Regions from separate parts of the Staphylococcus muscae genome, predicted to be linked through region 1. Evidence: riboswitches for the same ligand, from Rfam matches in the RefSeq annotation. Region 1 holds a riboswitch; each other region holds the start of a gene.

Region 1 (10,121 bases):
TTTGAAATTTATTTAATTTTCAAAGCTATATTTATTCAGCTGGTGTTACTACACCGTCATATTTCTTAATGATAAAATCTTGAATATCTTTTGATTGTAAAACTTCAATTAATGCTTTTATTTTTGCATCGTCTTTATGTCCTTCTTGAACTGCGATTAAGTTTGTATATGGATTGTCTTTGCTGTTTTCAACTGCAATAGAATCTTTTTGTGGGTTTAATTTTTGCTCAATTGCAAAGTTAGAGTTAATGATTACCGCATCACCTTCATTATTTTGATACGTTTTTGTTAAGAACTCTCCAGCTTGTTTGTTGTTGAATTTAATGTCTTTTTTGTTTTCTACAATATCATCAAAAGTTGCGTCTTGAATTTTAACGCCATCTTTAATTTTAATTAAACCTTCATCTACAAAAAATTTAAGGAAACGACCTTGTTCAGATGGGTTGTTAGAAACGAAAACCTCTGCGCCATCTGGTAAATCTTTTAAGCTTTTATGTTTTTTTGAATAGACAGCCATTGGTTCTAAGTGAACATTACCTGCTGATTCGATTTTATATTTTTTATTTTTCTTTTCGGTCTCTAAGTATGGTGTGTGTTGGAAGAAATTCGCATCGATTTCACCTGCATCTAACAATTTGTTAGGTGTTGTGTAGTCATTGATTACTTTTACTTCTAAATCATAACCTTTATCTTTTAATAATGCTTTGGCTTCTTCGAGAATTTCTGCATGAGGCGCAGGAGATGCTGCAACAACAATTTTCTTATCTTCTTTTGACGCCTCTTTTTGTTGACCACAAGCTGTTAAAATGACAGCAAATGCAAATAATAATAGCGTGAATATTCTTAATCTTCTCATTGAAATCCCCCTTTCTCCTTCATCCCACATGAAATGAGTGCTAAAAAAAGACGGGGTCACGCTATCATGACAACAGCGTGCTCCCATCTTGTTATTTAATTCTCAAAGTGACCTTATTCTGCTGGAGTTACTGCACCATCATATTTCTTGTTGATAAAGTCTTTGATGTCTTTAGATTGTAAAACTTCAATTAATGCTTTGATTTTCTCATCATCCTTATGTCCTTCTTGAACTGCAATTAAGTTTGCATAAGGATTGTCTTTACCGTTTTCAACTGCGATAGAGTCTTTTTGCGGGTTTAACTTTTGCTCAATTGCGTAGTTAGAGTTGATAATAACCGCGTCACCTTCGTTGTTTTGGTAAGTTTTTGGTAAGAATTCTGCCGCTTGTTTGTTGTTGAACTTAATGTCTTTTTTGTTTTCTACAATGTCATCAAAAGTAGCGTCTTGAATCTTAACACCATCTTTGATTTTGATTAATCCTTCATCCACGAAGAATTTAAGGAAACGACCTTGTTCAGCTGGGTTGTTAGAAACGAAAACTTCTGCGCCATCTGGTAAGTCTTTTAAGCTTTTATATTTTTGAGAATAGACAGCCATTGGTTCTAAGTGAACATTACCTACTGATTCAATTTTGTATTTTTTGTCTTTCTTTTCAGTTTCTAAATATGGTGTATGTTGGAAGAAATTTGCATCGATTTCACCTGCATCTAACAATTTGTTAGGTGTTGTGTAGTCATTGATTACTTTTACCTCTAAGTCATAACCTTTATCTTTTAATAATGGTTTAGCTTCTTCAAGGATTTCTGCATGAGGTGCTGGAGATGCACCTACAACAACTTTCTTATCATTTTTGTCTTCTTTGTTACCACATGCAACAAGTGCTACTGCTAAAACAAGAACTAATGCAATGGATAAAATTCTTTTCATAATGATATGCTCCTTTTTGTAAATTATCGTTTATCTATTTTATTTGTAAACCAATCCCCTAAGAATTGAATTACAAAAACGATGATCAAGATTAAAATCGTTGAAACTAAAATGACATCATTTTGGTTACGTGTGAATCCTGTTAAGTATGCTAAGTTACCTAATCCACCTGCGCCGATAACTCCGGCAACCGCTGTTGAACCAACCAATGCGATGGCTGTTACAGTAATACCTGAAATCAATGCGGGTAATGATTCTGGAATTAATACTTTCAAAATAACTGTCCAAGTATTTGAACCCATTGAACGTGCTGCTTCAATAACACCTTTGTCAATTTCTTTCAGTGCAATTTCAACAAGTCGACCATAGAATGGTGACGCACCGATGATTAACGCTGGTAATGCACCTGTTGGCCCACTGATCGTTCCGAGAATCAAGCTTGTAAATGGAATTAAAAGTAAGATTAAAATGATAAATGGAATAGCACGGAATAAGTTGACAAAGAATGATACGATGCTATAAAAAACACGTCCAACCTTCGACTTACTCTTAGATGTTAAGAATAAAATAACGCCTAGAATCAAACCTAAAACAAATGAAAATACAGTTGAAATTACAGTCATATAAAGTGTTTCGTATGTTGCAATCCAAACCTCTGGCCAACGAATATTTGGCATTGTAATCATTTCATTCAAGATTTCGCTAAAACTCTTACCCATGTTTAATCACCTCAACTAGAATGTTTTGCAACTCTAAATCATGTTGTAAATGATTAAAGTCTTCCTGTGCTATCGCCGGGATATGTAGGAGTAAAAATCCTGCTGCACCCGATTTTGCTTGCTTGATATTGCCTTCCAAAATATTCACAGTGGCATTATGTTTTCGAGCAATATATGAAACGATAGGCTGTGTCGTATTTTCACCTGAGAATGTTAACTTGACAACTTTGTCATTTTGACCGAGTTCCAAAGTATTGACGATGCCTTCAAAATCTTGCTCTGGCTGTAAATCTTCTTGTACAAAACGACGTGTCACTTGATGTTGTGGATTTTCAAATACATCTGATACTTTACCTTCTTCAATGACACGTCCGTTTTCCATCACAGCTACTTCATCACAGACACGACGAATGACGTGCATCTCATGTGTGATGATGATGATTGTAAGATTCTGTTCTTTCTTTAACTGCAACAGTAAATCTAAAATTTCATCCGTTGTTTGTGGATCTAGCGCACTTGTCGCTTCATCACACAACAATACTTCTGGATCATTGGCAAGCGCTCTTGCAATCCCAACACGTTGCTTTTGTCCACCTGATAACTCTGATGGATATGCGTGTTCTCGACCGGCTAAACCAACACGTGCAACCAATGACTTGGCTTTTTCAGTTGCTTCAGCTTTCGGAACACCTGCAATTTCAAGTGGGAATTTAATATTTTCCAAAACAGTTCTCGACCAAAGCAGGTTGAAATGTTGGAAAATCATGCTCACTTTTTGCCTTTTCTGACGCAATGCTTGTTTACTCAGTTGACCGATATTGTCACCACCAATGATGACATCGCCCGAAGTCGGTGTTTCCAAGTAGTTGAATAGTCTTACTAACGTACTTTTACCTGCCCCAGAGAATCCAATAATCCCATAAATCGTCCCCTTGTCAATGTTAAGATTGACGTGGTCGACTGCCGTGACAGATTTGGATTTGCTCTCGTATTTTTTTACAATATTTTTCAGCTCAATCATATTGCTCCTCCTTGTGCTAGCATCTCTTACGCCAAATAAAAATTGCCTTCTCTTTTTTAAATGAAAGAGAAGGCAATGTGTTAAAAATACCTTTCTCTCATCTTCAAAAGTTGCTTACAACTTTATGTGACTTGGCACCATTTCTATAACTAGACGGTTGCCGGGCTTCAAAGGGCACATCCCTCCACCACTCTGGATAAGAGTTTTCTGAATATTGAATTGTTTAAATCTTACCATTGCAATCGAGATTCGTCAATAACTTTTTTTATTTTTTCCAACAAAAAAGATACCGACTGAAAAGCATATAGTCTCTCAATCTCTTGATTCTTGCGCATAATCAACAAGACAGGAACTGACATAATTTTATTTTCTTGATTAAATTCTGGGTAATAATTTAAATTTATTTTTGTCATTGGTAACTGCAAAATATCATTTACAATGTCCAACATGTGTTCAGACACTTTACAAGTTCCACACATCGTTGTGTAACCGAAAATGAGATGTATTTCTTTATCGAAATGTTTTGTTAACATCTCATCTTGTGCATCATTCTGTGTCATTTCGTACAACCCTTTACCTTATTATTCTAGGTTGAGCGTAGCACCTTATACAAAGATATGCTACTATATCGGCTTCATGCACAAAAAATCTCGAAATGAAACTGCAAATCACAGCTTCATCTCGAGATTTTTACGTATTATTCACCGATCATTTCTTCGTAAGCAGCTGCATCTAATAATGCATCTAACTCACTTTCGTCTGATAATTCTACTTTAACCATCCATGCATTTTCGTATGGTGATTCGTTGACAGCTTCTGGCTCGTCTTCTAAGTTTTCATTCACTTCAACAACTTTTCCTGAAACAGGAGAGTATAGTTCAGAAACTGTTTTTACAGATTCTACGCTACCGAATGTATCGCCTTCTGATACTTCATCGTCAACTTCAGGAAGTTCAACGAATACGATATCGCCTAATTCATTTTGTGCGAAGTCTGTAATACCGATGATTGCTGTATTACCTTCTACTTTTACCCATTCATGTTCTTTTGAATACTTTAAATTACTTGGCACTGCCACTTGAATCCCCTCCAATTGTTAATGTTATATTTATTCTGACACATTGCAGACTTTCTATCAACTATTTTCTTAAAGCCACGTATCACGATACGTTTCTTCTTTGAATCCAACTGTAATTTTATCTCCAGAAACAGCTAATGGGCGTTTTACGAGCATGCCGTCTGTTGCTAATAATGTCAATTTTTCATCATCAGACATATCTGCCAGTTTATCTTTTAAGTTTAATTCACGATATTTTGCACCGTGCGTATTGAACAATTTTTTCACTTCTATACCTGTTGATGCAACAATATTTTCAAATTCTTCTTTTGTTGGGTTATGCTGAATAATATCAATCGGTTCAAAGCTCACACCTTGTTCCGTTAAAAATTTAGCTGCTTTTTTGCATGTTGTACAATTTTTATATTGATAAAACTTGATCATATACATACCTCCAGTAATCATATAACTTAAATATAACAAACATTTAAAAATATTGCTCTTTTTTATAAAATTTTGTTCAGCTACATTGCACAAAACATACTTATGTCGGTCACATACACATTGCAATTTGAATGACTTCCACTTACAATTTCGATATAATGACGTTACGAAAGAATAAGAGGAGGCATTTTCATGCAAGCAATTAAAGATATGACACAATTCAACGAAGTCATCCAAAGTGCGGAACCAGTCATCATTAAATTTGAGGCAGGCTGGTGTCCAGATTGTAAAGTAATGGATATGTGGATTGATCCAATTGTTGAAAAATATAACGACTACACATGGTACGTTGTGGATCGTGATGAAGTAGAAGAAGCTGCTACAAAATATGAAGTAATGGGTATTCCAAGTATCCTAATCTTCCAAAACGGCGAGAAACTTCACCACTTACATTCTGCAAACGCAAAATCACCTGAACAAGTTGAGTCATTTTTAGCTGAGAGCTTCGGTAAATAGATGCATTAAAATAACGCATATGAAACGGACACATCCATTTCATATGCGTTATTTTTAAATATAATTCGTTATGAGACCTCTATTTTTTCTTTCACACTTCTTCATCTTATCTTCTTCTTTGAGATCTGTTAAATAGATGAAGCCTACGAGACGCTCATCAGGCAAAACGCCGAATGATTGACGCACTTTTGGATTAAAAATATATTGTGGTGTTTTCCAACATGTACCAATACCTTGTTCATAAAGCAACAATAATAAATTCTGTGCAAATGCACCAACAGCAAGATAATTTTCATTTTCTTCACGCTGACGTGCATCACACTTCATAATCAATGCGACGAATCCACCAAGGTTCGTCACCGCATCATAATGACTCTGTTGCTTTTCAGGTTCTCTAGGAAATGCATAACGAGAAATTTCTCGACTCATCTCACCAAGTTTATGCTTCGGAACATAAACTGTACGCCACGGTTCACGCATACCATGATTCGGTGCATCTGCAGCATCGATAATTGCTTGGTGTACTGCCGCTTCATCGATATGCATATCATGTTTGAACTTCTTGATACTTCTACGATTTTTTATAGCGTCTTGAAGTTCCATCTCTATCTACCCCTTATAGATTTATTGATAATTATTATCAATTATACGCAATTTTAAGCAACTAATCAATCGTATAGCTTAACCGTTTCAAAGAGTTGTTTTACCGAGATTTGACCGGGGGCAACTGCTTCGTCCAGTGCGCCAAATGATAAACAGCCGCCAAAGGTAGATTGTGCTGTGCGCGTAATGAGTCCTAAATGAGACATAGAGATGCCTGTTACCCATTGTGTGAGTGCATCACTCGCTTCTGCAACAACTTGTAATACACGAAGAACGTCTTCTCTACTTTGTGGCATCACTGCAATTTTCAAATGACTTGCACCCATTTGAGATAAATGAAAATATGTTTTTTTCATCACATCAACAGATGGTGTTTCATTAAAATTATGATATGAAGCCACAATCATTGCACCGTGTGACAAAATTTTACGGCAAGCCTCCATGCGATTCACTTCAGGTGTCCATTCTACATCTATCCAATCAATTTGAGGAATCTCACTCAAATCAATTAACAATTGCTGATATGCTATCTCATCCAAGCTACCCGCTCCACCTTGAGACTTAGTACGATACGTGACAAGTATTTGAAATGATCCACCCATATCTTTGAGTGCTATGATCATTTGTCTAACCGTCTCAACATCACACTCCGGTATAGCATCAATGCGCAGTTCTAAAATGTGAAAATACATCATATTTTCAGCGACTCTTTCTAAATCTTGTATCGTTAATCGCTGTGATTTTGGCATGAGACTAGCAACTATTTGAGATTTCACTTCATTCACCTTTTCTATCTATGGATTGACAATATGATCTGCTGTCTGAGTCTTAATATATGATAATACGTCATCCAGTGAGATATCAACTAAGTTTTGTACTGCTTCGTCTGTATAGAATGCGACATGCGGTGAGATTAATACGTCATCTCGCTCTAACAAGTGACTTAATACTGGATCTTCTAAAGGTTGATTCGTCCAGTCATTTTTGAAATAAGGGCCTTCATTTTCATACGTATCAAGTGCTGCTGCAGCGACCGTTCCATCATCTAACTTGCGAATTAACGCATCTGTATCTAATACAATCCCACGCGCTGTATTAATCACGAGTAATCCTTGCTTTGCTTGGTTTAACACAGACTCATTGACGACATACTTATTCTCAGGTGAACCCGGAATATGTAACGTCAATACATCGATATCTTTCACTAACGCTTCCAGAGAATCAACGTAAGTGAGAACATTTTCAAGGTCTGGATTCGGTGCCAAGTCATATGCAAACACTTTGGCTCCAAAACCGTTGAAAATCTTTGCAACACGACTGCCGATACGTCCTGTCCCAAGCACACCGACTTTGAGTGACTCAATCGTACGACCTTGTACATCTAAATCCCATGTAAAGTCTTGAACAGCAACATTTCTATCAATACGATCGGTATGGCGTACCAATGCCAATGTTCTTGTCACAGCAAACTCAGCAATGGATTGTGGTGAATAACTTGGAACGTTAGAAATTTTTATGCCAGCTTCATTCGCTGCTGGTAAATCATACATATCAAATCCAGCAGAACGTTGTGCAATATGATAAATACCGTTGTCTGAAAGTACTTTGAAATGATTTGGATCAAACGTTGTTGTTTGAGAAATTGTAATACCATCAACATCATCAAGTTGTGAAAGATGTTCCCCTTCTAGACTATCTTCTGTTAATACAACTTCTACTTCATCTTCATGGTTATCAATCCATTGTTTCAACGCCGCTTGCTCATCCACTCTGACATCAAATACTTTAATCTTCTTCATAACATCACCCTTAATTATCAGTTTTTTCAGAATAAAATTACTATATCGTATATTTCCTAATTTGAAAAGCTAAATTATTTGAATCACATTGGATCGATAGTATAATGAAAGAACATTTGAAGGAGGCATCAATTATGTCAATTATTTATGAAACAACTGCAACTAACACAGGTGGCCGTAAAGGTACTGTTCAAACTGACGATAAAGCTTTAGACTTACAAATCACACCACCAGATAATACTGATACAGACTCAACAAATCCTGAACAATTATTTGCTGCAGGCTACGCATCATGCTTCAACGGTGCGTTCGACCTAATTCTAAAACGCAACAAATTCCGTAATGCAGAACCGGTTGTGGCAATTACAGTTCGTTTAGTAGACGATGCTGAAGCTGAAAGTCCAAAACTTGAAGTAGATATCCACGCAAAAGTTAAAAATATGAGTCAAGAAGACGCAGAAAAATCTTTACAACAAGCACATGAATTCTGCCCTTATTCAAAAGCAATTAACGGAAACGTTGATGTCGCTTTAAGCGTAGAAGTCGTAGAATAATTACAGTTTAAAAAACGGGTATACCGATCATCTTAAGATCAGTATACCCATTTTTTATAAACTATTTATTTTTAACTTTATCAGAAGTCATATCTAATACTGTTACGAGTAAGGCAAACAGAAATGCAATCATTAGCCAATTATCATAAATGCGGTTTTCAAAAAATGTGTAAAGGTGAGATGATCAACTACATTAAATATACGTGGATTAGGTGGCACATAGCCAATCAGTTTCACCACTAATATCAAACCAACACCGACAATGAATGTGCTGAAAAAAGTTTTTATCCATTCCTTCATAAAATTCCTCCTTATCCAATTTATAGTTAAAGTTAAAATGGAGGGTTTTTTAGAAATTCAGAAGGTGTTAAATCAAACGTCTTTTTAAAATTTTTCAAATAGGATTCATATGTTTTAAACCCATAATCTTGCCAAATATTCTGGTCTGTTTTTAAGCTAATAATATCAATAGCGATACTATACATTTTAATTTTACGAATATAATTAAGTAGAGATATATTTAATGTTTCTGAAAAAACTCTAGATAAGTAACTTGTGTTCACATAAAAATGTTCCGCAATTTTGTTTACTGACAATTCACTTTTATAATGTGCATTCACATAATGCAACACATTGATAACCAATTCATTATTCACATTGGCAACATTATCGATATAACCTGCTAAGTCGATATAATTAATCAAACGTATCATATGTAAATCTGAATTAAATAATGTCGGTTCAGATTGTGCATTCATGACATGCAGTATTTCACCTTTAATTGCAGCATCAATATCTTGGATATGGTGCTCTTTTTGATAAATTTTTTCTGAATTTAATAATGAGTATCGATTGAAGCTTCTTTTATCAATCATTAACTCTAAAACCTCTCCATCACTATTTAAAATAATCGGTGGTGAAAATGGTTTTACAAAAAAGAATGCATCTTGTGCGTACATTTTTATTTCTTTCCCCTGTTTAATACGCACTTCCCCAGACAGAACATAATAAATAATGATGCGTTCAAAACTTGACTGAATATTTACATGTCCATTCAAAACCCTTAGTTTATAATCCATAACAGCCCTCTTTATTAAATAACTTCATTCATACTTCTAACAATACAATGTATCACTCTATTTTAATATATCATTGATGGCTTTTCATAGAAATTCACAACAAAATTTTATAATACATAAAATTTAAAAAGCATTCTTACTGTTTTTCATTTTATTCGTACACTTTTTGTGGTGATTTTAAGAATCATAAACGGAAGACGTATTTTAAATATACGTATATCGTATGAAATTGGGGCAATATGTGCACTCTAAAAAAATAAAAAGCCCACAACCACGCGGGTTGCAAGCTATATAGTGGAGACGGCGGGATTTGATATACTTTGTAACAAAGTGTAAAACCCAGTAATATCAAAGGTTATAGCATTTTAACTTTGTAACTAAGCCTAACAAAGCTTAACTAATTTGACACGTGCTTGACACTTTCTTCCATTATTTAACCCCACCCAAATTAATGAGTGGGGTTTTGTTATGACTTGTCAACTTACAAACCATTGAGAATGGCTTGTAAATCCGTTTCAGGGATTTCGCTATAATGGTTCTCTTC
Region 2 (10,121 bases), 620 kb from region 1:
ATACCCATGTTCACCATGCCTGCTACGGACCAACTTGAACCATACGTTTGATGCGGACCACCAAATGGGTCTTTCGAGTCTGAAAAGTGTACACCTTCTTTCGATAGTTCTGTTAACTCAGACATTAAGTTTTCATTCATATAACCGCCTAGATCTTTCGATAAATAAGAGTTTTCAACAGATTCTAAATAAATATGTACTAAGTTACGCTTCTTCTCTGGAAACTGATACTGTTTCGTTGTAGGTGCCACATAGTTCTGCTTAATATACTGTGAGTCTTTTGCATAAGCTTCATATACTTCAGGTAAACGCAATTTTTGTGAACTATACGTAACACCTGTGACTAACACTACGAGTGAGACAAGCAACAACAATGTTCTCGCCACTGTTCGTTTCAAGAAGGTGCGTTGTCGTTGGCCAATCACATCGTATCGGTTATACACAACTAGAATAAATAGCGGCATTGCTAAGAATAGTGCTTTTAAAATAGGTGTGCGAACCATTTCTTCAACCATGCCGTCCGACGTCCCTTTGATTGGTGACTTCAAGTTAAATAAAAATTGTTCAGGCGTAATATTACCGAAGTAGTCAATAAACCAATTTGAAAAATACACTGCAAGTAAACCAATAATTACAAATAACATCGTCAAGATTTTGATTGTCACATCAATCCAACGACGCTTCACTGATGTTTTGTGAAGTTGGATCTGTGTTTGACGCTGTAATACATATTTAACTGCAATCCATAATGTACCGATGAACAATGCGACGCCTATGTAATACAATGAGAAAAATGGTTGATAGGTTGCATTTTCTACACTATCTGGACGTTTTAACACAAAAACAAATAGTCCGAGTGTAACGATATTAATAGTAATAAAGTAAAATAATCCCTTCTCAATGATACGTCCTATCGTTCTATGTTGTTTTAAAATTGTGACATCGATTGTTGTGACTAAAAGCCCTGCTACAAGATAAATAATCCATTGCATCTGATGCGAATACCTCCTATTTGTCTACATAATCATATTTATTTTACGTCGTCTTGTCCCCCTTGTCACATACTTTTGAGAAAAAGTGATTTGACAAAATATTTCGATGTTTCACCTTATTCAACACTGCATATTCCAATCATTAATTAAAGTTATTTAATATTTATAGTCACTTTCAACGTTCCTATCTCTCAACATTTCTAAAAACCTTGTAGTATAACAAACATCAAAAGAACCCCACATATTTTATTTTTAAAATATATGAAGTTCTATCTAGATTGATAACTATCTCTTGTTTATTTGAATTTAGATTTTAAGAGAATATGCTTGTACTTTTGTACATTTGCATAACGTTCTACTGACTGAGTGCTGTTTCAAGCGCTTTGTCACTCGTAATATCTGGATGAATCGGGTTGTTTTCATAATATTTACCTGTACGGTCTTTAATTTTATAATTCGTAATATTCATCTGCGTACCATCATAAAGTGTCAGTGTTGTGTTAGCTGTCGTATACGTCGCAGTGTCTTTACCGATAAACTGTATATGTGAACGACCTTTAAAGGCAAGGGCAGTAATCTCTCCAGAACTTGCTGTTTTATCACCAATTAATACATCCACAGGTGTCTCCAAGTCCTTCGACCCAGCTTTCACTTGTATCGGTGTACCACCGCCATTGACTTTGCCCTTTTTCAACGTTGCATCAAAGCTGTTCCCTTTACGATCAACCCATGACATGAGTGTCCCATCTGGAATAATCTTAGACAATCCTGCTATCATCGGCCCCATATCGCCACCATCGTTGTTTTGTAAATCCACAATCACACGTTCATAGTCATGTTTTTCAAGCGCATCATTCAATGTCTTCGCATAACGTTCTGCTTCTTTTTCACTGCCCATGAATCCTGGTAATTCTAATACAAGTGTTGTGCCCACCTTTTTACTCGTTGGATACGCTACTTGATCTTTCACATCGCTTTGTTCAGATGGTGTTTGAAGAAATGCGTGTTTACCACCAGCCACTTTCAATGCTTTGCGCAATGCATCATGGGTATCTTCATATGACTTTGCGTCTTTCGTCGTTTGATAAGCTTCTTCTTTGGCGCGTTCCCACTGTTCTCCCTTTGCATAGAGACCTTGACTCTCCATTTGTGTGATAGCAATTTTGACATAGTCTTTTGTCGATGGTTTCATCACATAAATATTGTAATAAGGTCCATATGTTTTAAGTAAAAAGAACACGGTAATTGCGAGTACTGTCACAACACCAATACTCCACCAAACAATCTTCTTCATCCGAAACACTCCTTACCTTTCTAGTATCAATACAATTATAACATGCTTAATTGCATCTTTAATCAGCTGTAAAAAACACCTATGAAGGGTCATTTCCCATCATAGGTGTTCTCATTTCAATATTAGTGTGCTAACATTTCATCTTTTACTTCTTCTTTAGAAAGGTCAGCAGGGTAGTATGTTGGCCAGTTGTCTAATTCTTTTAAGACTTTATCACGGTCGTTACCCATAAAGATATGGTAGTGACCTGTTTTAACTGGTGCAATGTTGTGGTCGCTGAATTGTACATATTTCGGTAAGTCTTTAGAAGCTTCACCTTCTAATTTGTACGTGTAACGAACACCACGGTTACCACCTTCATAATCTAAGATGTCTTTACCGTCATATTTGTACGTACCTGTTACAGATTTACCATTTCTTGTGAATGTTATTGTGTCATCTGTAATTTTGATGTTTTCAATGTCTGTTTTGTAACCCACATCATAGTACTCTTTGTATTCTTTTGCTGATTTGTCGCCTTTTTCTTCAGCTTTATGTTCGAATACTTCATCTAATGTACCATCTTTTAATAATGGATATACAGATTGCCATTCACCCGCATAGTCTGATAACTCACGGTCTTTCACTTGGCTATCTTTGAAGTAACCGTCTTGAATTGCTTTTGAGTGTTTGTCAGCAGCTTTTTCATCTTCAACTTCGATCTTATCGTTTAATGCTTTTTCAATATTTTTGATGTTTTCGTCCATTAATGTTTGGTAAGTTGCATCTTTTGCTTGATCTTTAGATACAGCTTCCATGTTGTTGAACTTCAATGGTTTCGCATCTGTTTCTTTACGGATTGTGTCTGTTACTTTGTTCGCAACATTTTCTTCGTATAAGATGTATTTCGCACCAGTTTCGTTAATTTCATCTACAATTTTAGTTAACTCTTTTTGTGATGGGTCTTCAGCATTCAAGCTTTGAACACCTTTTTGAACGAAACCATAGCGGTCTGCTAAGTAGCCAAGTGATTCATGTGATACGAATACCGCATGACCTTCATGACCTTCTGTTGCTTTTTCCATTTTGTTATCAAGTTTATCTAAATCTTTTAATAACTTGTCAGCATTTTCTTTGTATTCTTTTTTATGTTCTGGGTCACGTTTACTTAAGTCATCACGGATTGCTTTAACAAATGCTTCATCCATGTTTGGATCTAACCATACGTGTGGATCGTAACCGCCGTGGTGGTGATGTGCATGACCGTGTTCATCTGACTCATGATCATGTTCATGTCCTTCTGCTTCGTGGTCATGACCTTCAGCTTCATGGTCATGATCGTGCTCTTCGCCTTCATGCTCATGCCCATGTTCGTGTTGATCTGTTAACAACTCTGACTTATCAAGGCTATCTTCAAGAGATAACTTGTGATCGTCCTTCTTAATCGCACCAGCTACTTTTTTAGCAACTGGATCTAAATTATCACCTGTATATACGAACACATCTGATTTACTTGCGTTAATAATATCTTTTTGTGATGGTTCGAAACTATGTAAGTCCGCACCTTTAGGATAAATAGAATCCACTTCAACGTGTTTCCCACCGATTTGTTCAACAAATGATTGGAGCGGATAAACTGTTGTTGTTACTTTCATTTTGTCGCCTGAAGAAGCTTTATTATCATCAGACTGACCACATGCTACTAATAACGAGCTTGTAAGTGCTGCTGTCGCTACTACTTTTAAACTTTTCTTCATTTATTAGACGCCTTCCTTCAAATAGTAATCATTACGATTAGAATTATACATGAGCCTAGACAAATGTGCAATGACGTTTTTTATTCATTTGTCAACTTTTTTAATGCTCATTTTATTGAATTACACACATAAAAACACTTCAGAAACCTGTGTGAAGGGAATCTGAAGTGTTTTGTGTTTTATGATTGAATTGCCGCAAAGCCACGATCTAAGTCAGCGATAATATCATTGATATGTTCAATACCGATAGACAAGCGAATCGTTTCCGGCTCAATACCTGCAGCACGTTGCTCTTCTTCTGTTAATTGTTGATGTGTTGTGGATGCTGGATGAATCACTAATGACTTCGCATCTCCTACGTTAGCGAGTAATGAGAACAGTTCCAATCCTTCAATGAACTGTTTACCTGCTTCATAACCACCTTTCACGCCAAATGTAAAGATAGATCCCGCACCTTTTGGTAAATATCGCTGTTTATTTTCATAGTATTCGTTTGATTCTAAACCAGCATATTTTACCCATGCTACTTGATCATGTGCTTCTAAATAACGTGCTACTTTTTCTGCGTTTTCAACGTGACGTTCAACACGTAATGATAACGTCTCTAAGCCTTGTGTTAATAAAAAGGCATTGAATGGTGACAGCGCTGCGCCTGTATCACGCAATAGTGTCGTACGAATTTTGAATGCGAGCGCGACTTCACCAAATGTTTGATGAAATACAAGACCATGATATGACGGATCTGGTTCAGTTAATCCTGGAAACTTACCATTGTCCCAGTCAAAGTTACCCGCGTCCACAATGACACCACCCATTGATGTGCCGTGACCACCGATAAACTTTGTTGCTGAGTGAACAACAATATTCGCACCGTGTTCAATCGGACGGAACAAGTATGGTGATGCGAATGTATTATCGACAATAAGCACAATACCATGTTTCTTTGTCACAGCGGCTAAAGCATCAAAGTCATCAATATTCCCTTCTGGATTACCGATTGTTTCAATAAAAAGGCCTTTCGTATTTGGACGGATTGCTGCTTCAATTTGTTCCACGTTCGTTGTATCTACTAATGTCACTTCAATGCCAAACTTAGGCAATGTATGACTGAAAAGTGTATGTGTGCCACCATATAATTTGTCACTCGCTACGATATGATCGCCGTTTTGTGCGACAGCTTGGATAGCATACGTTATTGCTGCCATACCTGACGCCACTGCAACACCCGCAACGCCACCTTCTAATTCCGCAACACGTGTCTCTAACACAGCCGTTGTTGGATTTGTCAATCGTGTGTAAATGTTACCTACTTCTTCCAAGCCAAACAATCTCGCCGCATGCCCTGTATCATCAAATGTAAATGAAGTCGTTTGATAAATTGGTAAGGCACGTGACTTGGACACTGCATCTACCTCTTGTCCTGCATGTAATTGTAATGTTTCAAATTCGAATGATTCCGTCATATGATTTCCTCCTATAAATAAAAAGCACACAGGCAAATCTCAAATTATATCAAGATTCCCTGCGTGCATCTATTCGTATAATCAATAGTTGATTTGATTATAAAAGGCTTATCTCTCAGGTTTATATCACCTGCAGGAATTAGCACCTAACTCAATAGGTTGCCTGGTTTCATAGGGCCTGTCCCTTCACCAATCTTGATAAGATATATTTATTGTCACCTGTTACTTTTAAATGTAACGCTATCATATATCAGAAAATTCCGAAAGTCAACCAATCTTTTTCAAATTCCGAGAAGTTTATTCAACATAGATTGCATCTCCTATTGATAATGTTTCGCCAAAGGTCGGTATATGAATCACCCGTTGATTCAACGATCCACGATAGGCAAGGTTAGGACGATAGAGATGTTGTACAAACATGCCATCCACAAGAACATCGATATCTTGAAGAAGTGCTTTGCGTTCATCATCTTGACGCCACAAATACTCGAGTTGATACCCTGTCCACACCCAAATATCTTTCGCATGACCGAAATGATGACGAAAAGCACGGATAAGCGGTTCAATGACTGCTAAGTTGCAGAAAGGTTCACCACCGAGAATGCTCAACCCTGAAATATATGAAGGCTCACAAGCTGCAATCACTTCATCAACGATGGTATCTGTGAAGGGTTCACCATAGCGAAAATGTTGTGCTGCGACATTGTAACATCCTGGACAACGAAATGGACACCCTGATACGTAAAGACTGCAACGAACCCCTTCACCATCTACAAAACTATGCGTTTCAATTTTGGCAACATAACCTGATCCTTGTATTATTGGCGTACCTTTCATGATTTTGGCACCTTCATATGTTTTACCCGTGCACAAATCTCTTTATGTCGTCCTTCAATTGTCGGACGTTGTACTGGGTTACCAAGATAGCCACACGTTCTTTTCACTACATCGACCGTTTCAGGATCTTGGTTACCACAGTTCGGACAGCGATAGCCTGTATCTGTCGTATCAAAGTCACCTTCAAATCCGCAGTCATAACAATGATCGATTGGAATATTCGTTCCCAAGTAACTGACACGATCATACGAATAATCCCATACCGCTTCTAACGCCTTTTTGTTGTGATCTAACTTCGGATACTCGCAGTAATGAATATAACCACCGCTCGCATAGTATGGATAGTCTTGTTCAAAATCTAACTTCTCAAACGGTGTCACATCTTTGCGCACATCATAATGGAAGGAATTTTGATAATAGCCTTTATCCGTTACATCGGGCACCGCTCCGAACTGTTCATAATCTAAACGACAAAAGCGATCAGTCAATGATTCACTTGGCGTACTGTATATACTAAACCATACATCGTGTTGCTCGGTCCAAGCATGTTGATAGTCACGCATCGCCTTTAAAATATCAATCGTAAACGCCTTGGCTTCTGGGTTCGTCTCCCAGTCGGGACCATAGAACACAGTCGCCACTTCATAGAGACCGATATACCCCATTGAGATTGTCGCACGTCGGTTTTCAAATAATGTAAACACATCATCTTGTTCTTGCAGACGATATTTAAACGCACCATGCTTGTACAAGATTGGTGCATTATTCGGTTCAGCTTGCTTCACACGTTTAATACGAAACGCCAACGCATCATGCAAAACACGCATGCGTTCTTTGAAGAGTGACCAAAACTGTGCCTGGTCGCCATTTGACTCCAGAGCGATACGCGGCAAATTCAATGTCACAACTCCTAAGTTACAACGTCCACTATTCTCATACTCGCCTTGTTCATTTTGCCAAGCGGGTAAGAACGAACGACAACCCATCGGCGCCTTGAAATCTCCTAAAAGTTCAACCGTCTTGTCATAGTTCAAAATATCTGGATACATCCGCTTCATTGAGCACTCTAACGCTAATTGCTTAATGTCATAATTGGGATCATTTGGAGCAAAGTTAACCCCTTTCTTAATAGAAAAGACGAGTTTTGGGAAAATGGCTGTCACACGATCTTTTCCTAATCCTTTAATGCGTGTTTGTAGAATTGCTTGTTGGATTTTACGACTCATCTCATCCGTGCCCAAGCCAAAACCAAATGTCACGAAAGGTGTTTGCCCATTAGAAGTATAGAGTGTATTCACTTCGTATTCTAAACTTTCAATCGCTGCAAAAATATCTTGCGTAACCTGTTCATCGACATAGCTTTCGACGTCTTCTTTGCGGACGTACTTTTCAGCCATTGCACGATGTTTACGTTCATTATGTATCGCATATTCACTGAGCACTTCATCGATTCGGTCAATCGTACAACCGCCGTACTGGCTGCTCGATACGTTCGCAATCATTTGTACAAGTTGTGCTGCCGCCGTTTGAATAGACTTCGGTGATGTTACATGTGCATTGCCTATTTGAAATCCATGTGCCAACATATCTTTCGCATCAATCAAGCAACAATTCGTGAGTGGTTGAAAAGGATGATAGTCCAAGTCATGAAAGTGAATCTCTCCTGATTGATGTGCTGCAGCTACGTGTTGTGGCAACAGATACATCAAACCGTATGATTTTGAAACAACCCCGGCAGTCAAATCACGCATCGTCGCAAATGTTTGACTGTCTTTATTTGCATTTTCATTCACAATTGCCGGATCTTTTGTGATCAGTCCTTTAAGGTCTTTTTCTAACTGATTCATATTTTCACGCTTCTTCCTACATATAGTGTCTGACACTCATTTTAGATACTATATATAGTGCTTTCAACTCACAACTAAGCTGTTAACTGATTTGTCATTTCTTTGAGAACGTTATGTGAACTTTATATCTTGCACAATCATGTCTTGATCATTACATGCGTTTGCACTATTTATTTTCTTGAAGATACAAAAAAGCGTCACACTCATGATTTCAGAATGTAACGCTTCGTTTATCTTATAATATAAAATCTAGAACGCCATAATATATGAAGAACATCTTTTTGCTCAATTTCGTTAAATAAAGTATTAAAATAATGAGCGTTGATATAAATATCGCTGATTTATATTTCTTTTTTTCTTTCTTTTCTTCCTTATCTTTTCCACTTTCTAAATAAGCAAGTAGCTCAGCTTCAATCTCTTTGTTGATTGCTTCATTCGGATCTTCATGCTTTTCATCGACGACATCATGGTCCCTTACTTTTTCTTCTGTCATCTGACTAACTCCTTACTACTATTTTTTAAATACATGCTGATACTGTACATATCCTGACAAGTAATGCTCAATATCATCAATTCGTACACGATAACCATGGTGCTTAATAAAGAAACTATTCAAAATGCGACTTGGATTTTTGAAATACATTGCAATTTCAGGGTAGAAAAAGCCTGTGCGCTCATAGTCTGCACGTGTATGAATCGTATCTAAAAATTTCTCTTCATCTAATAATTCATCAACTAAATATTGGTATCCTGATGCTTTGGCCTTTTCAACTAAATGATACGTTGCCATCAACATCTCTAGGAACGTCGGGAAGGTTGTTTCCCTTTGTTTCATATAATCTAAATATGAACTTACGTTATTGATACCAAATCTGAAGTACTTCTCATGTGGTGTCACTTGAACTAATTCGTTCGTACAGTACCCAAGCCAGTGGTCATGATACTTCCAATAATCATTTTTGATGAAGTGCTCAAATAATGTTTGCACCGTTTTCAACCAGCGTTCGTCATGATCTTGTTGATACAAACGCAATAAACCGAGTGCTGCTTCCCCATCATAATAAACGATACGGTATTTCTCTTTAACTGAGAAGTCTGGGTAATTTAAAATATGCACCGTTTCACCCGTAGTTGGATCAATCATCTTCAATATACCTTCTGCAACACTTTGTGCATATTTCAAGTAGCTTGTGTTTTGGCCGCCATGTTTTAAATACTCACACACCGCAAAAATAAACGCAGCATTTTGTCCGAGTTTTATCTCATTAACATCTTTCGTATCATCAAAGACAAATTGTGCACCCGTCTCATCCGTTGCAATATAATGTTTAATAATGTACTCAATCGCACGTTCAACTGGCTTTAAGTCTTTACCTAAGTATGATAAGCCTTCTACCAATGAATATGTTGATGATGAGTGACGTAACATGTTATAGAAGTTAATCGTCTTATCAAAATGTGGGAAGTAACCATAAATGTAGCGCCCATCTTCTTGTAACATACCTTCTAAAAATGTCGTACTATGAGCGATTAAGCGATCCATCTCAACATTTAAATCTTCTATTTGACGAAGGTTTTTTTGATAACCTTTATTGTGAAGTCGATAAATACCATCTCCATCAAAAACGAACCCTTGTGTATAGAATTTTGTAACTGTCTCACCTTTATATGCAGCAATGCTAAATTTGCGACGATGACCTGTATATTTCTTCAAATAATTGTTGATATTGTCTTCTGATAAATACATGTTTGATGTCCCTTTTTCAGGACGAATAAAGGCATTCGCATTAATCTCTTCTGGCAAAAATGTTAAATACCAGTTTTTATCTAATGCGATACCAAAATCTATATAGTTTCGTCGTGTGCGCACTAATTCTTCTGCCACATCATCGAATAATACCGGTTCTGTTTCTGTTACGATATCAACCTTAATCCATTCTGGAAACTTGCCT
Region 3 (10,121 bases), 980 kb from region 1:
GATAAAGTTATCTTTTATCAAGTGCAGACAGATGCTGGATTACTTGGGTGGGGTGAAATCATAAGTGTCACAACAGGTGCACAGAATAAAATTCACGTACAATTTAAATTTAATGAAACGTTCAAACCTTTAACGACTGAGTATTTAAAGCGTAGTGAAGCACTAGAATTTCGCATGAATAATATGAAAGAGACATTGTTCAACAAAATCTCTTATGACGAGTTCGAATTAATAAAAGGACTTGGGACGGGGGATGTAACGATTCCACGCTATTTCTTTATGGCTGAAACAGAAACATTTGAACCAGAAGAAACATATACGATTTATACACATACACGTAACGGTATTAAACGCAATGGTTACCACCACTATACACAACTTGAAGTCGGTGACCAGATTGTGGTGTATAACAGACATATGAATCAATCGATTGTAGGACGTGCAGAAGTTGCGCATCATATTCATACACGCCCACCAGAGTCAGGAAGAACGAATAGTACAGCGATTGAGATACGTTATCTTGAAGATATTCATCCGATGAGTTTGATGACGTTGAATAAACACCCAAAACTTAAAAATCTCTATTTCTTACAAGAGAATGCGAAGCAAGCAATTGCGAGCTTAACACCAACGCAGTATCATGCGATGATGGAAATGAGTGAAAATGACGGTCTCAAAGGACAGTTTGAAACTGTGAAGGCAGATTATGAGTTGCCTAAGGAAGAAGATGTAAAGCCGTTTATTCTATTATTGGCTGACGATAAAACAGAAGGTCTCAAAGCAGCGACTTCCCTTGTAGAGAAAGCGAATGCGACACCCGTGATGACAGTTGGGCATCCGGATTTTTCTGAAGAGATGTTGTATGGTCGATATTTGCCGAACGAGGCAGGAGCATTGTATTATCGTGAAGGATTTATTACAGAATTAATGCCGAAATCAGACCGACAATACTTAGTTGTTGATCAGTTTGAACGCATTGATCCAGATATTTTCCAAACGTATATCAATGTGTTAGAAGGTTATGAGATGACTTTACCACGCTATAACAAAGATGGTAGTATGATTAAATGGAGTCGTGACAAAGATTCATTTTATCGCTTCAACCCGAACTGGCATATTGTAGGCGTGACGTACTTAACACCACAAGAAGTGAAAGAAACATACTCTACACAAATGTTGAAATATACACGTATTATTCAAGCAAAAAAATAATCATACGAAGAAGTGTCGCTTATTCAAAAATAGGCGAGACTTCTTTTTACATAAAAGTGATCGTAAGTACATAAAATATTCCGAAAATTCTTGCAGGAGAAATCGAGTCATAGTATGATATTTGTAATCGCTTACATTTTAAGTGAAGGGGAGAGGTTTAAATTGAATATTAAGAAACGTAATAAGAAAGAGATAAATGTATGGTATGCACTATTGACACTCAGCATTATGATTGTTGCAATGCTCTTTACTGTGGTAAAGCTGCAACAAGCACCACATATTCCTTTACTTATTGGAACAACTGTCGCAATTATTGTGACGATGTTTCACGATTATGAATGGGAAGAAGTAGAAGAAATGATGTACAAGGGGATTAAACATGCATTACCTGCCGTTGTGATTATCATGCTAGTTGGTTTGATCATCGGTGCATGGATTGGCAGCGGTGTTGTTGCTGCAATGATATATTATGGTTTAAAACTGATATCACCTACATATTTCTTGGCGGTTGTTGTTGTAATCTGTGGTATCGTATCATTAGCAATTGGAAGTTCTTGGTCTACAATGGCAACAGTAGGTGTTGCATCAATGGGGATTGGTATTAGTATGGGATTATCGCCGGGTATGGTAGCTGGTGCTGTTATTTCAGGGGCATATTTCGGTGATAAGATGAGTCCGTTATCTGATACGACGAACTTAGCTTCAGGGTTAACAAATGTTGATTTATTTGATCACATTAAACATATGTTCTATACAACGATTCCGGGGTTAGTGATCAGTTTGATTGCGTTCTTCGTTTTAGGTCAGATGTACGGTAGTGATCATTTGAACCGTGGACGTATTGATAGCATTATGAATGCCATTGATGATTCGTTTTTCATTACACCGTGGTTATTAGTTGTACCACTTATTGTCATTATTGCCGTTGCATTGAAAGTACCAGCGATTCCAGCTATCGTGTTAGGGGTTGTACTCGGTTTCTTTACACAAATCTTTGTACAAGGTGATTCTTTAGCAACAGCTGTTCAGTCATTGCAGACAGGTTACGTGTTAGAATCTGGCAATAAGACAATTGATGAGTTATTCAACCGTGGTGGTCTTGAGTCGATGTTCTATACGATTTCATTGACACTTGTTGCGATGACATTCGGTGGCTTGCTCGAATACTCAGGTATGTTGAAAGCATTAATTTCTGTTATATTAAAGTTTGCTAAAAATACAGGTACGTTGATCGCATCCGTGATTATTTCTTGTTTTGGTACAAACTTATCATGTTCAGAACAATATATTTCAATTATTGTGCCATCACGTATGTATGTTTCAACGTTTATTGATAAAGGGTTACATCCGAAAAACTTATCACGTGCACTAGAAGATGGTGGGACATTAACATCTGTCTTTGTCCCTTGGAATACATGTGGTGTATTCATCTTAACAACGTTAAATGTACATGTAATTGAATATGCACCATTTGCGATTTTGAATTATGTCGTCCCTATTATTTCAATTATTTATGGCTTTATCGGCTTCAAAATCATTCAATTATCAAAAGAAGAAAAGGTCTATTTCCAACAGCAACAAGCGATGGAATAAGAGATCTTTTAGAAAATTGTGGTTCAGCAACGCAATGTTTTGCTAGCCACAATTTTTTAAGTGGTATTCATTTCTATCTTATTAGAGAAACGTTAAAATAAAGTTGAGGTGAATATTATGCCAATTATTTATTATGATCACAAATGTGTTTATTGCTATAACTATGCGATTTGGTTAATTCGTCATGGATTACCCCGAAGTTATCAATTCGCACCGTTGAAAGGTAAGGCTGGTCAAATATTAGAATCACAGCAATCAGGTGTCACGAAGAAAAACAGTGTTGTGTTACAACGTGGGGAAGACCTTACTTTTGAATCGACAGCCATTGTGCATATGTTGCGGGCATTAGGCGGATACAAATACTTAGCACTTTTATTATGGATTGTGCCTAAGCCGATACGCAATATAGGTTATCGTACATTTGCAAGTAATCGAGATAAACTATGGTCAACGACTTGGGTAGAACCAACTGAGTACGAAAAATCATTTTTCATAGAATAGCGAGGATGAACAACTATGACACATAAAATTATTGTCATCGGAAGTGCGTCTATGGATTTAACGGTACAGACGCAAGTGATGCCTGATCAAGGTGAAACGATATTAGGAGAGACTTTATATATGGCGCCCGGTGGAAAAGGGGCAAACCAAGCAGTAGCAGCAGCTCGTCTGAAACGCAATCGAGATGTCTACATGATTGGTGCAGTAGGTGATGATGCATTTGGTCAAACAATCCTTAATAACTTGAGACAACATGGTGTCAATGTAGATTATATGCAAACAATTGAAGGAGAACACTCCGGAACAGCACACATTACATTGTATGAACAAGATAATCGTATTATTGTCGTACCTGCTGCAAATAATAGAATTGTACCTGAAGTTGTATTGCCCATTTTGCAGCAGTTTGAAAAAGGCGACATCATTGTCATGCAACAAGAAATACCGGCGAAAACAGTTGAAGCAGTAATAGACGAAGCCGCTCAATTAGAGTTACAAGTGATACTAAATCCAGCACCATACCGTGCTTTGGATAATCGATTATTAAATAAAGTCACTTATTTGACGCCGAACGAGAGTGAGTGTCAGCAGTTGTTTGGTGAATCTATGGACGATGCGTTAGCGCAACATCCCAATCAACTGATCGTGACACTTGGTGCAGAAGGTGCTGTGTATTTTGATCAAACACGACAAACAGTACCTGCATATCCTTGCGATGTAGTTGATACGACTGGTGCAGGTGATACATTTAACGGTGCACTTGCCGTTGCGTTAAGTGAAGGACAATCATTTGAAACAGCGATACAATTTGCGAATATGGCATCTAGCTTTGCGGTATCTGCGCTAGGGGCGCAAGGTGGTATTCCGACACGTGAAGTGGTTGATAAAGCGTTGAATCAATAAGAGAAACAAAAGATCAACAAAAGGGTCAGAAGTTAAATATATATTTTGTAAGGATTGTGGACTAGTCAATGATATAGAAGCAATTAAAGTTCAGAACTTCCAATCATAATGAATATTCAATATATGCAGTAGTGCACGTATGAGAAATTAAAAATCCCCACAATGATGGTCTAGTACCATTATTGTGGGGATAAGTATTTTATAAGAATAAATTATTCAGCGATTTCAAGTGCAACTTCCATCATTTGTGTAAATGAGTTTTGACGTTCTTCAGGTGTTGTTGCTTCGTCGCGTAATAAATGGTCAGAAACTGTGAAGATGCCTAACGCTTTTTTGCCTGCTTTAATGGCATTTAAGTAGAGACCTGCTGATTCCATTTCTACACCTAGAATGCCCATATCAATCCATTTTTGGTTGAAGTCAGCATTTGCATTATAGAATGTGTCTGAAGATAAGACATTTCCAACATGTGTACGTGCACCAATGGCATCTGCTTTTTCTTTCGCTTTAACGATTAAGTCGAAATCAGCAAGTGGTGCGAAGTTACCTGGAATTTGATACTGATCGACAAAGTTTGAATTTGTTGATGCACCTTGAGCAATGATGATGTCGTAAAGTTGAATGTCTTCTTGCATTGCGCCACAAGAACCGATACGGATAATTGTGTCTACATCGAAAAAGTTGTATAACTCGTATGAATAGATACCGATACTTGGAATCCCCATACCAGAACCCATCACTGAAACTTCTTTCCCTTTGTATGTGCCTGTGTATCCAAACATATTACGCACATCATTGAATTGTTCTACATTTTCTAAGAAGTTATCCGCAATATACTTTGCACGTAATGGGTCTCCCGGCATTAAAACCGTCTTAGCAATTTTTGTTCCGTTCGGTTGAATATGTGGTGTACCTTGTGTCATAACAAACAGCTCCTTAAGATCATTTATTTTTTTATGTGATTACTTTAAAGATAACAGACCTACTCTGAAATGTCGATTAGAGTTACTAGAAGAATAAGCGTAGAGATAAACATCTCCATTTGAAACAACAGTGCTTCTCTCACAACCTCGTATTGTCAGTGTTCAAGAAGCAGGACTTTCGACAGAATTTCGCAATTCTATAAATTTTATTCATTGCTCGGATTCTGCTCAACTCCTAAACGCTTCTCACACAACCTCGTTAGCCACTTAATCAAAATATTTCCGATTTAAAATACGAATTGTTTATCAAATGAAACATAATCGTATATAATAAAATAGAAAAGGCTTACAAAATAAATGATATTTAAATATATTGTTTAAATGTAAATAGAGAAGAGGAGAATAATCATGAGAATGGTAGACATTATCGCAAAAAAGCGAGACGGTGAAGTATTGACAACGGAAGAGATTAAGTTTTTTGTGAATGGATATACGAATGGTGATATTCCTGATTATCAAATGTCGAGTTTAGCGATGGCGATTTTCTTCCAAGATATGACTGATGAGGAACGTGCAGACTTAACAATGGCAATGGTAGAGTCTGGTGATCAAATCGATCTTTCTGATATTAATGGTATCAAAGTAGATAAGCACTCAACTGGTGGTGTCGGTGATACAACAACACTTGTGCTAGCACCATTAGTGGCTGCCTTAGATATTCCAGTAGCAAAAATGAGTGGTCGTGGATTAGGACATACAGGTGGTACGATTGATAAATTAGAAGCGGTTGAAGGTTTCCACGTTGAAATTTCTGAAGATGAATTTATTAAGTTAGTAAATGAAGACCATCTTGCAGTTATCGGCCAAACAGGAAACTTAACACCTGCTGATAAGAAAATCTATGCGCTACGTGATGTAACAGGTACGGTTAACTCAATTCCATTAATTGCATCATCTATTATGAGTAAGAAGATTGCTGCGGGTGCAGATGCAATTGTATTAGATGTTAAGACAGGTAACGGTGCATTCATGAAAACAGTTGAAGATGCTGAACAATTGGCAAATGCAATGGTGAAAATTGGTAACCAAGTTGGACGTAACACAATGGCGATTATTTCTGATATGAGCCAACCACTTGGTCGTGCGATTGGTAATGCACTTGAGTTGAAGGAAGCAATCGACACATTGAAAGGTGAAGGTCCAGAAGACTTAACAGAATTAGTTTTAACACTTGGTTCTCAAATGGTTGTATTAGCTGAAAAAGCTGAGACTTTAGATGAAGCACGTGAGTTGTTAAAAGGTGTCATTGATAACGGTAAAGCACTTGAAAAATTCAAAGTGTTCTTGAGCAATCAAGGTGGGGATGCATCTGTTGTAGATGATCCATCTAAGTTACCAACTGCGAAATACACATTTGAATTACCAGCAAAACAATCTGGTGTTGTATCTGAAATGATTGCAAATGAAATTGGTATTGCATCTATGATGTTAGGTGCAGGACGTCAAACGAAGGAAGATACAATCGACTTAGCTGTTGGTCTTGTATTAAATAAAAAAGTCGGTGACAAAGTTGAAGAAGGCGAGTCATTGTTAACAATTTATGCAAACCAAGAAGATGTTGAACAAGTGAAAGAAAAATTATATGATAATATTACAATTAGTAATCGTGGAGAAACACCTACATTAATTCACGAAGTTATTACGAAATAATTGTAAAGGATTGAATGCAATGAAGTGGATCGGTCGACAATTGTTGGCAATCTTATTTATAGGTGCAGGATATTTACACTTCAAGAGAGAGCGTAATTTCCGCAATATTGTTCCGCATTATTTACCGTTTAAAAAGGAGATTGTTTGGATAACGGGTGTTATGGAACTCATCTTTGGTATTGGTTTAGCCATAAGAAAACCTGGCTACTGGTTTAAACATGCAATCATTGCATTTTTATGGGCAGTACTTCCAGCGAATATTTATATGGCACGTCATAAACTACCACTGGGTGATAAAGAGTTACCACAATCCGTTTTATACGGCCGACTGCCATTACAATTTGTTTTAATGGCATGGATACGAAAATTATAATAACAAAAAACACGGGTGCATTTGCATCCGTGTTTTTGTTTTCAACTTATCCTTCACCGAAGACATCGTGCCATTGATTACGCTTATCTAAAAAGGCTTGTGCAATTTCTTTTGCACCTTCTAATGAGTGAGAAGCAGCCCAACCACATTGTACTTCGTTGCATGCTGGTACTTCCGTTGCATCTAGAACGTCTTGTACCGTTTTTTCAATGATGTTTAATACATCTTCATAATCGTCGTGATTGATAAATGAGACGTAAAAACCAGTTTGGCATCCCATAGGGCTTAAATCTACCACTTTGTCTGAATGGTTACGAATATTTTCGGCCATCAAGTGTTCTAATGAGTGGAGCCCAGGCATCTCCATGTGCTCTTTGTTTGGTTGTTTAAAACGAATATCGTATTTGTGGATTTCGTCACCATTGTTCCCAGTCATTTTACCAGCTAAGCGGATATAAGGAGCAACAACTTTAGTATGGTCTAAGTTAAAACTTTCAACATTCATTTTTGGCATTGTGATAACGCCTCCTTTATAGTTTATCGTTATTTTATCATATTCAGAAGAAACTAACAGGGGCATGATTTGAATTTTGACGATGTGGGTATATATTTGAAAGCAATAAAATATATGATGCAAAGTACCTGTTGTTAGATAGATATAAATACGTCTTTTATAAAGATTTTAGAAAATATTGAAAAAATGACATGACAAATAATCGTAAATCCGATAGAATAAGTAATAATTAAATATAATTTATCAAGAGTGGTGGAGGGAATTGGCCCTGTGAAGCCCTGCAACCTCATCGGTGACGATAAAGGTGCTAAATCCAACAGCAAGTTAGCTGACAGATAAATGACATGGACAAGATATTATCAACTTTGTACATATCGCACTTGATAAATGTAGCGCTCGTACAAGGTTGATATTTTTTTGAAAGGAGCTTTTATATTGATAACAGTAAAACAACAGATCCTAGACTATATAGATAATCATAGGCTGAACTATTTGGACATGAGTCATCAAATACATGAGCGCCCTGAATTAGGGAATGAGGAATTATTCGCATCACGATTATTAATCGATCATTTAAAGCAGCATGATTTTGAAGTGATACGTGATATTGCAGGTCATGCGACAGGCTTTATTGCAACTTATCAATCTGATAAACCAGGCCCTAGAATTGGTTTTTTGGCTGAGTATGATGCCTTACCTGGACTTGGACATGCTTGTGGACACAATATCATTGGAACAGCCAGTGTATTAGCTGGTGTGGCATTAAAACAAGTTGTGGACGAGATTGGCGGTACCGTTATCGTATACGGTTGTCCGGCAGAAGAAGGTGGCGAAAATGGCTCTGCAAAAGCATCTTATGTGAAAGAAGGGCTTATAGATGTTGATGTCGCATTGATGATTCATCCGGGTAATGAAACATATCCAACGATTCATACCCTTGCAGTTGACGTGTTAGATATTAAGTTTTTTGGACGTAGTGCACACGCTTCGGAAAATGCGTATGAAGCACGTAACGCACTTGATGCAATGCTAAGTTTTTTCAATGGTGTTGCACAGTTACGTCAACACATTCAATCGTCTGAACGTGTACATGGTGTGATTTTAGATGGTGGGAAAGCAGCGAATATTATTCCTGACTTTACACATGCGCGTTTTTACACGAGAGGGACAACACGAAAATCACTGGATGTTCTCACTGAACGAGTGCATGATATTGCCAAAGGGGCAGCATTACAAACGGGCTGTAACTATGAATTTGGACCGATTCAAAATGGTGTAAACGAATTTATTAAATCCCCATTGTTAGATGACCTCTTTGAGAAATATGCAACGGAACTTGGTGAAGAAGTCAGTCATGATGACTTTGGATTTGGTTCAACAGATACAGGTAATGTTAGTCACGTTGTACCAACGATTCATCCACATGTGAAAATTGGCCCAAGAAGCTTAGTAGGGCATACACATCGTTTTAGAGAAGCAGCAGCAAGTCCAATGGGAGACAAGGCGCTAATTAAAGGGGCGAAAATTATTGCGTTGATGGGCGCAAAATTAATTCAAGATCCAGCACAGCTTGAGAAGATACAACAGGAACATCAATTATTAAGGGAGCATTTATTATGACCGATGTAAAAAATACTCAGTCTTATTTAACAATGGCTGAGTTGTATTCAAATGATGTCGTATATTCATCTCGACCTTCATATGTGTCGAATCCTTGGTTAGAACCAGATGAACATCAATCTAACTTTTTATCTGCGAGAGAATTACTGATAGCAGATATGCCCGTAATTGTACATGAAGCAAGTGTGACAGATAAGTTAGCACAACTATTTGCGTTAATTCATCGTCGTATTCCTGATAATTTATATTATTTTAAAGATCAATCTTCATATGAGTCACTATTACAACGTTTGACATTAGAAGAAGACCGAAAAATTTATTTCCAATATGTGCATGGTGATGACATTGTCTCTGCTGACAAGTATGCAATGAATAAGCAAACATTTATTGATTTGAACAATAAATCCAAAATACCGGACTGGACAGATGGCAAGTATTTGCCGAAGCGAGAAGTGGTGCCGTTTAACGAATTTGAACAAGCTGTACGCCGTTGGGAATTACCTGTCGTTATCAAACCGGGCGATGACTTGCCAACAGCAGGTGGCTATGGTGTGATGATTTGTTATACACAAAAAGAACTAGAGCAAGCAATTGCCCGTGTGAAGAAAGCGGAAGCAGCGACGGATACATTAATTATTGAACAGTGTATTGATGTCGTGGATAACTATTGTGTGCAGTTTGCGAAACATCCAGATAAAGGTATTCTTTATCTTGGAGCAGCAAAGCAATTAACTAATGAATATGGCTTTTATCAAGGTAACGTCAATGCCCA

What was found. A riboswitch is a leader RNA that binds a small molecule or an ion and turns the genes downstream of it on or off. The one in region 1 is predicted to bind S-adenosylmethionine.
Region 2: it holds a riboswitch for S-adenosylmethionine, as region 1 does, so the genes downstream of both, C7J88_RS06830 (O-acetylhomoserine aminocarboxypropyltransferase/cysteine synthase family protein) here and C7J88_RS09850 (methionine ABC transporter ATP-binding protein) in region 1, are expected to answer to the same signal.
Region 3: it holds a riboswitch for S-adenosylmethionine, as region 1 does, so the genes downstream of both, C7J88_RS04960 (M20 family metallopeptidase) here and C7J88_RS09850 (methionine ABC transporter ATP-binding protein) in region 1, are expected to answer to the same signal.

What each region holds. Positions count from the first base shown of each region.
Region 1 is NZ_CP027848.1:1,979,037-1,989,157, reverse strand. It holds gene C7J88_RS09865 (MetQ/NlpA family ABC transporter substrate-binding protein) at 32-856, opposite strand; gene C7J88_RS09860 (MetQ/NlpA family ABC transporter substrate-binding protein) at 970-1,785, opposite strand; gene C7J88_RS09855 (methionine ABC transporter permease) at 1,809-2,504, opposite strand; gene C7J88_RS09850 (methionine ABC transporter ATP-binding protein) at 2,497-3,525, opposite strand; SAM riboswitch class I at 3,620-3,728, opposite strand; gene C7J88_RS09845 (thioredoxin family protein) at 3,756-4,085, opposite strand; gene gcvH (glycine cleavage system protein GcvH) at 4,223-4,603, opposite strand; gene C7J88_RS09835 (arsenate reductase family protein) at 4,673-5,026, opposite strand; gene C7J88_RS09830 (thioredoxin family protein) at 5,219-5,542, shown strand; gene C7J88_RS09825 (nitroreductase family protein) at 5,597-6,145, opposite strand; gene aroD (type I 3-dehydroquinate dehydratase) at 6,211-6,921, opposite strand; gene C7J88_RS09815 (D-2-hydroxyacid dehydrogenase) at 6,940-7,944, opposite strand; gene C7J88_RS09810 (Ohr family peroxiredoxin) at 8,079-8,498, shown strand; gene C7J88_RS09805 (hypothetical protein) at 8,631-8,798, opposite strand; gene C7J88_RS09800 (AraC family transcriptional regulator) at 8,831-9,577, opposite strand; gene C7J88_RS09795 (hypothetical protein) at 10,059-10,121, opposite strand, start outside.
Region 2 is NZ_CP027848.1:1,360,878-1,370,998, forward strand. It holds gene C7J88_RS06815 (LTA synthase family protein) at 1-992, opposite strand, end outside; gene C7J88_RS06820 (S41 family peptidase) at 1,348-2,286, opposite strand; gene adcA (zinc ABC transporter substrate-binding lipoprotein AdcA) at 2,409-4,022, opposite strand; gene C7J88_RS06830 (O-acetylhomoserine aminocarboxypropyltransferase/cysteine synthase family protein) at 4,202-5,485, opposite strand; SAM riboswitch class I at 5,591-5,690, opposite strand; gene nrdG (anaerobic ribonucleoside-triphosphate reductase activating protein) at 5,783-6,322, opposite strand; gene nrdD (anaerobic ribonucleoside-triphosphate reductase) at 6,319-8,193, opposite strand; gene C7J88_RS06845 (hypothetical protein) at 8,405-8,662, opposite strand; gene C7J88_RS06850 (poly(glycerol-phosphate) alpha-glucosyltransferase) at 8,681-10,121, opposite strand, start outside.
Region 3 is NZ_CP027848.1:997,017-1,007,137, reverse strand. It holds gene C7J88_RS05000 (EVE domain-containing protein) at 1-1,212, shown strand, start outside; gene nhaC (Na+/H+ antiporter NhaC) at 1,441-2,805, shown strand; gene C7J88_RS04990 (thiol-disulfide oxidoreductase DCC family protein) at 2,923-3,306, shown strand; gene rbsK (ribokinase) at 3,322-4,209, shown strand; gene deoD (purine-nucleoside phosphorylase) at 4,422-5,132, opposite strand; gene C7J88_RS04975 (pyrimidine-nucleoside phosphorylase) at 5,541-6,842, shown strand; gene C7J88_RS04970 (DoxX family protein) at 6,862-7,215, shown strand; gene C7J88_RS04965 (S-ribosylhomocysteine lyase) at 7,262-7,729, opposite strand; SAM riboswitch class I at 7,967-8,071, shown strand; gene C7J88_RS04960 (M20 family metallopeptidase) at 8,168-9,349, shown strand; gene ldmS (L-aspartate--L-methionine ligase LdmS) at 9,346-10,121, shown strand, end outside.